One region of the Synechococcus sp. CBW1002 genome, then DNA from elsewhere that is predicted to be linked to it. Evidence: predicted binding sites of a transcription regulator. Region 1 holds the regulator's gene; the other holds the start of a gene.
The links. The regulator NtcA, encoded in region 1, controls nitrogen genes in cyanobacteria. The targets are predictions, from matches to a motif close to GTANCNNNNGNTAC.
Positions count from the first base shown of each region.

Region 1 (4,568 bases):
CGTGTTCCCTCCCGTCCGCGACTCACTGCTCCTGACCCTGCTCGGGATGGCTGTGGCCACAGGCGGGCTGGCCGGATCGGCAGGCCATGCCCAGATGCTTCTGGATGCGGCAGGGGCCGGATCGGTCCAAGGCATTCTGCAGCAGCAGGGTGGGGCAGGCTATGGCCAAGTCCTGGACAAGATTCGCCAGCGCCTCTCCAACGAGTCCGGGGCAACACTCAGAAATCCACAGAGTGCCGCGGGCTCAGGGAGCAGCAGCACCCCCCCGGTCGACACCTCCGGGGCGGCAGTGGCAGCACCCACCACAGGCTCAGATCCAGTGTTCTGGATCAACGACCAGCCCGTCCTCCTGTGCAGCAGCGGTTTTCCCTGCCTGGGCGCTATTCAGCGAGCCATGGGGTTGAACGGACGCTCACGGAACAGAGCATGGCGCCATTGATCCTCATGGCCTGGCAGGCCATGAGGACCGCAGAGCAGCAGGATGACGGGCTCTTCATTGCCCGGGCTACCAGTCGGTTCAGACCCTGGCCAGGGTGACCCGCTCGGGCTGATCCTGATACTTTCCGGCACGATCCTGGTAGGTGGTGTCGCAGGGATCGCCTTCGAAGAACAGCAGTTGACAGATACCTTCGTTGGCATAGATGCGGCAATCTGCGCCGGAAGAATTGCTGAATTCAAGCGTGAGATGGCCCTCCCACCCCGCTTCAGCGGGTGTGGTGTTGACGATGATGCCAAGCCGGGCGTAAGTGCTCTTTCCCAGGCAAATTACCGTGATGTTGGGCGGCACCCTCAGCTTCTCCATCGCAACGCCAAGGCCATAGGAATGGGCCGGCAGAATGAAAAAGGCGCCATCGATGTCCTCATGCAGGGGGGCCGGCTCCAGATTGGCTGGATTGAACCGCTTCGGGTTCATTACCGTGCCGGGGACATGGCGAAAGATCAGAAACTCCTGCGACGACAGACGCAGGTCGTAGCCATAGGAGGAACAACCAAAGCTGAGCACCGGTGCGCTGGAGGTCTCGGGTTCGAGATGCCTCACCAGATGGTCTTCAAAGGGATGGATCATGCCGGCATCGGCCCGCTCCTTGATCCAGCGGTCGTTCTTGAGCATCAGCCGCGGCGCAGTTGGGTGACCTGATCGGCCATGGCCATCAGAGCGGCGGGCATCGCCGGGCCCGTCAGGATGACATCCAGCTGAGCCGGCCGCTGTTCCAGCACCTCGGTGACATCCAGAAGAGACAGATAACCCAGCTCGATCGCCAGCCCCAGTTCATCAAGCACCATCAGATCCACGGCGCCCGCCAGCAGCTGCTGGCGGCTGAAATCCCACACCTCCCGGACAGCCGCCAGGGCAAGGTCCTGCTCGGCTTCAGCCTGCAGGGGCGCCGCAAGGCAGGCGGGCACCGCCGGCCGCAGCCACTGCAGGCGGCCGCAAAGCCAGAGACTGCGGCCCAGCCCCTGATCCACGCCACCTTTGAGAAACTGACTCACCAGGACGCGACTGCCCAGACCCGCCGTGCGCAGGGCCTGGCTGAACACGGCGCCGAAGCTGCCGCGGAAAGGGGCTGTGTGCACCTGAAGCAGCCCTTCGGCCTGGGGCACGGGCCGAAGGGGCACTACAGCGCGAGTCGCTGGGCGGACAGGGTCAGTTCGCTGCTCAGGCCGGGCCTCCAGCCGCTGACCCCGGACAGAGATGTCACCCCGCTGGGAGGGGCGATGGCTGCCCTGGGGGCTGGCAAGACTGGCGGTCATGGACATCCCGGAGGGCGATGGGGCCGGGCGAGCGGATCATTCCGGCCGACCTGGACAGGGACCGAAGCGATGGGATCGGACGCTGCGCTGGAACCTGAATGTAGCGGCATCTGCGCCCTGGACAAGCCACACACACCATCCCTGGTGGGAACAGACGGTTTCGCGGAAACGGCGGCACAGGCTGCGACAGGCGTCAACAGCCGCACAGGCCCAGAGCGCCAGGGGCTGGCGAGCGGGAGCGGAAGCGGAGGCCCTGACAGCAACCGTGTTGGTTGCTACAAGAAAGAGCAGGGTCGCTCCGTAGCTTCCCAGTTCCTGCCCCGCCGTCATGGTCGGCGCTACTCGCGGCTTCAGCCGTTACGCCCCCCCTCCCCCCAGCGGCTCCGCTGGCACCGGGTCGGGTGTGTCCGGCGGAGCCGGAGCCACCCTTCTCGAAGTGATGCGCGGTCTCGGCGGCAGCAGCGTCGAGACCGTGGAGCGTGGCAAAACCATTTTCTTTCCCGGAGATCCGGCCGAACGGGTCTATCTGCTGCGTCGCGGCGCCGTGCGGTTATCGCGGGTCTACGAATCCGGTGAAGAAATCACCGTGGCACTGCTGCGGGAAAACAGTCTGTTCGGTGTGCTGTCGCTGCTCACCGGGCAGCGATCCGATCGCTTTTATCACGCCATCGCCTTCACCCGCGTGGAGATGGTGACCGCTCCCGCCACCTCGGTCCGCCAGGCCATTGAGCGCGATGCCAGCGTCGGGCTATTGCTGCTGCAGGGCTTGTCCTCCCGCATCCTGCAGACCGAAACCATGATCGAAACCCTCACCCACCGGGACATGTCCTCCCGGCTGGTGAGCTTTCTGCTTGTGCTCTGCCGCGATTTCGGTGTGCCCAGTCAGGAGGGGATCACGATCGACCTGCGCCTCTCCCACCAGGCGATCGCCGAGGCGATCGGCTCCACCCGGGTGACGATCACGAGGCTGCTGGGCGACCTGCGCAACGACGGGCTGGTGCAGGTGGATCGCAAGAAGATCACGGTCTTCGACCCGATCGCCCTGGCCAAACGCTTCAGCTGACCGCCTCCACTCCAACCAGGTCAGCTGAGCAGATTGCGGTAGCGATCCAGCCAGCCCTGCGGCACGGCACCGAAACGCTCTGCCAGACGCTCCACCATCGGTAGATAGTCGCGCGCCATCTCCCGCTGAAAGCCCAGGGGGGGTTCCCGGCCGCCGGCGGCCACGTTGACGGCCGGCGGCAGACGCAGTCGCTCGTTCAAAGGGGGCGCGGCCAGAAAGTCGAACAGGTCGTCGGCGAAGGCTGCAGGATCACTGATGAGCTGTTCGAAAAAGCAGCAGTGCAACTGAGCGGGCTGGAACACCGCCTCGACGGTCTCGATGGTGCGGAGGTAGTTGGAACGGCTCACGGCGCCGGGCATGCGGGCCTGCTCCAGCAGAGCGGCAATGTCGGCCTCACCGTCGAACTGGCCCTTGCGGACCCGGTTGCGGATCGCCGACCAGACCCTCAGCACGGGATCGCGCATCACGAACACCAGCCTCAGCTCCGGTGCCAGACGCTGCATCCGCTCCCACACCGGCCGCTCCAGGGTGGCGTAGGCGGGGGTGATCTCGCCGACCCGCTTGCCCTGGCGACGTCCCTGACCAAACAGGCGGCAATACCAGGCATCACTGCGCGGCAGGAACCAGTAGCGGCCGAACCAGCGGGGATCGCGGGCGAAACGCTTCAGGTCCCAGAACCTGGCGCGTCGCCGCTCATCGGCGTCGAACACGCCGAAGCGGATCTGGGGCTTGTCAAAGTAGTGGAGCTCCTTGACCGGCGTGAGCCACAGATCCGGATGCTGGCTGAGAACCCTGTGCAGCCAGGTGGTGCCGGAACGCTGGGCCCCGATCACCATGAAGTCCGGAACCATCGCGGTGCAAGCCGGGCGGGCCAGACATTAAACGACCCAGAAGCACCGACCGGACCACAGACACCGGAACAGGCCAAGGATCAGACCCGGCGGGACGCCTCCCCAGACTGTCCGCACCGTGTCGGACGACGGGGTCTGTGCTGCAGGATGCAGCCTTCGGATCCCCCGGATCCGAAGGCTGACAGCGGAACGACGGCGTGGTGAGGCAGCGATGACGGGTTGGTTGTTGATCCTGGTCCTGCTGGTGCTGGGCGGCGTGCTCTCCACCCTCGGTGATCGGCTCGGCAGCCGCGTGGGCAAGGCGCGCCTCAGCCTGTTCAACCTGCGACCGCGCCGCACCGCCGTGCTGATCACGGTGCTCACCGGATCGCTGATCAGTGCCATGTCCCTGGGCCTGATGCTTCTGGTGAGCCAAAGGTTGCGGGTGGGCCTGTTCGAACTGGACCAGCTGGAGCAGAGGCTGCAGCAGAGCCGCGACGATCTGGCACGCAGCCGCCGCGACCTGGTCGGTGCCCAGGCCGCCAGCGCCACCGCCCAGCAGGCCAGCCGCCGAGCCCAGGCGGCCACCAAGCGGGTGGAAGGGGAGCGAAAACGGGCCCAGGCCCAGCGGGATGAAGCGGAGAAGCGGCTGCAACAACTGCGGCGCGAACTGCTGCCCCTGCAGCAGCAGCGTGCCCGGCTGGAGGCCGAGCGCGATCGCCTCAGCCGCGATGTGGCTAACCGGGACCAGGAGATCCGCCGCACCGAAACCGAGTTGGCGGCGGTGCAGGAGCAGATCAAGGAAGGGGAGAAGGAACTCCAGGGCCTTGAAACCAAGATCATCGCCCTGCGCCGCGGCGATGTGGTGATCAGCAGCGGCCAGCCCCTGGCCACCGCCAAGGTGACTCTGGAGCGACCGGAAC
Region 1 covers NZ_CP060398.1:1,630,347-1,634,914, reverse strand. The annotation lists gene H8F24_RS07760 (hypothetical protein) at 23-169, opposite strand; gene dcd (dCTP deaminase) at 518-1,111, opposite strand; gene H8F24_RS07750 (cob(I)yrinic acid a,c-diamide adenosyltransferase) at 1,111-1,752, opposite strand; gene ntcA (global nitrogen regulator NtcA) at 2,081-2,815, shown strand; gene H8F24_RS07740 (sulfotransferase) at 2,836-3,666, opposite strand; gene H8F24_RS07735 (DUF3084 domain-containing protein) at 3,878-4,568, shown strand, end outside.

Region 2 (4,568 bases), 760 kb from region 1:
CCACCAAGCACCACCACCATGAAACAGTCGACGATGTAATTACCGCCCAGGTTGGGACCCACCGAACCCAGCAGGGTGACAGCCACCCCGGCGACGCCAGCCAGCCCGGATCCCACCAGGAAGGTGAGAGCATCCACCTTTTCGGTTGGAATGCCGAGGCAATCACTCATCGGCCGGTTCTGGGTCACGGCGCGGATCCGCAGACCCCAGACACTCTTCTGAAGAAACCAGGTGACACCGATCAGGGCCACGGCCGTGAGGGCCAGGATGAATAAGCGGGCGGTGGGCATGGTGACACCGCCGAAATCAAGGGAATCACGCAGCCAAAGTGGTGCCGTCACGTCGAGGTTGCGGGCGCTGAACCAGGGCTGATCCAGCTGGCGCACTTCCCCCAGCGCTGAGGCCAGCGCGATGCCAACGCCGCCGGCAATCAGCCAGCTGCCGGTTCCGAGCAGGGGAGTCCAGCGCTGCTTCCACCACACGGCCGGGGTGATCCGGGGAGCCAGCAGACCCAGGGCCACGGTCAGCAGCAGGCCCAGGAAGAAGGCGCTGGAGACCGAACGGACAAATTGCTGCAGGATCAGGCTCACCCCCCAGGTGGCCAGCAGGGTCTCGAGGGGCCGGCCGTAGAGGCGGCGGATCACCGTCTTCTCGAGCAACAGGCCCGCCAGACCACTCACCAGAAACGCCACGGGAATGGCGATCAGGATGTAGATCGGGAACAGCGCTTCGAGGGGACCATTCTTGCAAAGGTTCTGCACCACGAAGGTGCTGTAAGCGCCAAGCATCATCAACTCGCCATGGGCCATGTTGATGACGCCCATCAGACCGAAGACCACCGCCAGCCCGAGGGCGGCGAGCACAAGCACCGAGCCGATTGCCAGGCCGTTGAAGAGAGTGTCGTAGAGAAGTGTCATCGCCGGGTACAAAAAGAGGGGGAGCGCACTCCCCCTCGTGAAAGCAGCAACCGCGACGGAGTCCGGTGGCCGAATCCCGAACGAGGGATCCAGGCTTGCCGCCCGGATCCAGCTCGATCACATCTTGAACTTGCCGGGGTTCTCCACGTCGGTGCGGGTCCAGTCGCAGGTGTAGCCCTTGGTTTCCGGCACGAACTGGTTCCAGGCCACGGGCTTGACGAAACCCTTGTCCTCGAGGATCTTGAACATGCCGTCTTTCTGGACTTCACCGATCAGCACGCGCTTCTCGGTGTGGTGGTTGGGCTGCACCGTCACCGTTCCCTGAGGAGCATCAAAGCTGACGCCGATCAAGGCCTTACGGACTTCCTTGTTATCGACCGTGCCGGCCTTCTCGGCAGCCTTGGCCCAGAGGTAGACCATCATGTAAGCGGATTCAGCCGGGTCATTGGTGACCCGGTTGTCGCCGTACTTGGCCTTGAAGGCCTCGGTGAACTTCTTGGATCCAGGGGTATCGAGGCTCTGGAAGAAGTTCCAGGCGGCGTAGGTGCCCTCCAGATACTCAGGACCGATCGCTGCGACCTCCTCCTCGGCGATCGAGAAGCTCATGATCGAGTAGCCGTTGGCGGGGGTGATGCCTGCAGCCTTCATCTGCTTGAAGAAGGCCACGTTGCTGTCGCCGTTCAGGGTGTTGACGATCACACCGCCATTGGGCAGAGCCTGCTTGATCTTGGCGATGATCGGAGCCACCTCGGTGTTGCCCAGGGGCAGATAGTCTTCACCCACCACATTGCCGCCCAGGGTCTTGAGCTGCTCCTTCATGATGGTGTTGGCCGTGCGCGGATAGACGTAATCCGAGCCCACCAGGAAGAAATCCTTGCCTTTGTTCTTCAGCAGCCACTCCACCGCAGGCTCGGCCTGCTGGTTGGGAGCTGCGCCGCTGTAGAAGATATTCGCGGAGCACTCCTGCCCTTCGTACTGAATCGGGTAGAAGAGGAAGTGGTCCTTGGCTTCGAAGACCGGCAACATCGCCTTGCGACTGGCGGAGGTCCAACCTCCGAACACCACGGCCACCTGATCCTGATCGATCAATTTCTTCGCCTTCTCGGCAAAGGTGGGCCAATCGGAGGCGCCATCTTCTTCGATCGGGACGATCTTGAGCCTCTTATCCCCAATCTTGACGCCGCCTTCCTTATTGATTTCGTCGATCGCCATCAACTCGGCTTCGGCCACCGTGTTCTCGGAAATGGCCATGGTGCCGGAACGGGAATGGAGGATCCCGACCTTCACTTCGCCGTCAAAGTCGCCGGAGGCGGACTCACCGCCGCCGCCACCGCCGCAGGCTGCCAGGCTGAAGGCAGTGGCCAATGCGGTGGCGCCACCAATCAGACGCAGGGACGATTTCTGCATCGCGAATGGCTTCATAGAGAGCTCTCCGGAAAAATGCGCTTGTTGTTGTCCGCCTCGCAGCGGTTGTCGGACGGTAAGTAGGTGGGCATTCCAAACTTTGTAGCCGCCGCTACTGTTTGTTCAACCGCCCATCAAGCGCGCATCCACAGCCGGACGCAGCTCAAGCCAGGCCGGGCAACTGCTGCAGCAGAAATCCTTCGACCCGATCCACGCCCTCACCGCTGTGGAGGTTGGTGAAACACCACGGCCTCTCCCCCCGCATGCGCAACGTGTCGCGCTCCATCACCGCCAGACTGGCCCCCACATGGGGAGCCAGATCAATCTTGTTGATCACCAGGAGATCCGAGCGGGTGATGCCGGGTCCGCCCTTGCGCGGAATCTTGTCTCCAGCGGCCACATCGATCACATAGATGCACAGATCCACCAGTTCCGGGCTGAAACTGGCGGCCAGATTGTCGCCGCCGCTCTCCACCAGCACAAGATCGAGATCAGGAAAGCGCTGCTCCAGCTCCTGAACCGCCGCCCGGTTGATCGAACAGTCTTCCCGGATGGCGGTGTGGGGACAACCTCCCGTTTCGACACCCCGGATCCGTTCCGGCGGCAAGGCCCCCGCCTGGGTGAGGAACTGGGCATCCTCCTGGGTATAGATGTCGTTGGTCACCACCGCCAGCTCCAGCCGTTGGCGCAGGCGGCGGCAAAGCACCTCCACCAGCGCCGTCTTGCCCGATCCCACCGGGCCTGCCACTCCAACCCGCAGCTTGCTCATCAGCTCCGGAACAGCCTCGAGTAGAGCTCAGCATGGCGCAACTGGGCCAGAGCAGCGCCCACCCCGCCACTCCAGAGAGTCTGGGGGTCCGTTTCGGCCAGGCAGGCGGCCTCAGAGGCAATCAGGGGTGCCAGGGCCAGTTGCAGCCGCTGGGCATCGGTGGAGCCCAAAGGCACCAGCCGCACCGCGGCACTGAGCTGGTTGGCGACCCAGCCGTAGAGATAGGCCTCCGTGAGCTCCGCAGCTCCGATTTCCAGCACCCGACCGGCCTGGGCGAAGGCGGCGGGCCAGGCGAGATCCTCAGCGGGCACCACGAATCCAAGCGCCCGCAGCAGCTGCAGCAGCGACTGACCCATCTGGCGCTGCTGGGCCCGCATCTCGCGGGCTTCCCGCATCGCCAGCAGCCAGCCATCCAGCCGGAGCAGCGCAGCGAAGTCCTCCATCTGCATCAGGGTGGACAGAGCTGCCGCCTCCAGGCGCACCGTGCCGAAGCGCAGCTCGGCCTCCAGCCAGCTCCGCACGGCGGCGGCATCGGCCAGATTGCCCTGCTGCACCAGAACCTCCAGGCCTTCCGAGTAGCTGAAAGCGCCCACCGGCAAGGCCGGGCTGACCAACTGGTACAGCCGCAGGCGGGCCAGGGCAGCGGCGGCGGGATCAGCCGTCATGGCTGTGAGCAGCAGCATGGCTGTGGCCATGCTCGTGGCTGTGCCCATGAGCATGGCCATGTCCATCAGCGTGGCTATGTGCATCAGCGTTGCTGTGTGCATCGGCGTGGCCGTAGGCCCCGCTCTCCGGCAGGAACGGCGCCACGATCGCCTGCAGCCACAGACCTCGGTGCTCCAGAAGATGGGCCAGCACCGGATCCTGCAGAAGCCGCAGTTCGCCGGGCTGGATCTCCAGTGCCACATGGCGGTTGCCGAGGTGATAAGCCGCCTGCAGCAGCGCCAGGGGGTCAGCAGCCCTCACCTGCAACAGCGGTTCCGGCGCCGCCTCCACCCGCACAAGCAGCTCGTCCCCCGAGGCGGGGGCCAGCAGCTCGCCGGGCTGCAGAGCCTCGCCGCGGGGGAGGTGCAACAGCAGGGGCCTGCCGCAGACACTGTGGCGCCGGCCCCGCAGGCACTGGCGCTCCTCAGCACTGAGGGCCAGCCGCAACGCCGCGGGGTTGCCGCCGAAGAAGCGGCGTGTCAGCACCGGCGGTTGAGGCTCTGGCGACAGGGAGGCTGCGGCGGGGATCATGGCGGTGACTCGCTGGGCTGAGTATCTCCACCCCACCCGCCAGCGCAACGTGGCACGGCCAGGCCCGATTGCGCTTCAGCCTGGCCGCGGCAGACCCGGAACGCGGCTCGCTCCACCAGGGCTGGGCAACGGCACCGCTGAAGCTGCAGCGGGCCTTCCGCCAGAGCGATGGCCGCTGCGAACTGCCGCTGCTGCACACCGCCGGCGGCCTGGTGGGCGGCGACCGCCTCACGATCGAGGCC
Region 2 covers NZ_CP060398.1:869,800-874,367, forward strand. The annotation lists gene H8F24_RS04095 (urea ABC transporter permease subunit UrtB) at 1-917, opposite strand, end outside; gene urtA (urea ABC transporter substrate-binding protein) at 1,035-2,324, opposite strand; gene ureG (urease accessory protein UreG) at 2,485-3,093, opposite strand; gene H8F24_RS04110 (urease accessory protein UreF) at 3,090-3,755, opposite strand; gene H8F24_RS04115 (urease accessory protein UreE) at 3,745-4,326, opposite strand; gene H8F24_RS04120 (urease accessory protein UreD) at 4,395-4,568, shown strand, end outside.
Region 2: a site for NtcA is predicted at 2,424-2,437, ahead of urtA (urea ABC transporter substrate-binding protein). Genes of this name have one in related genera too.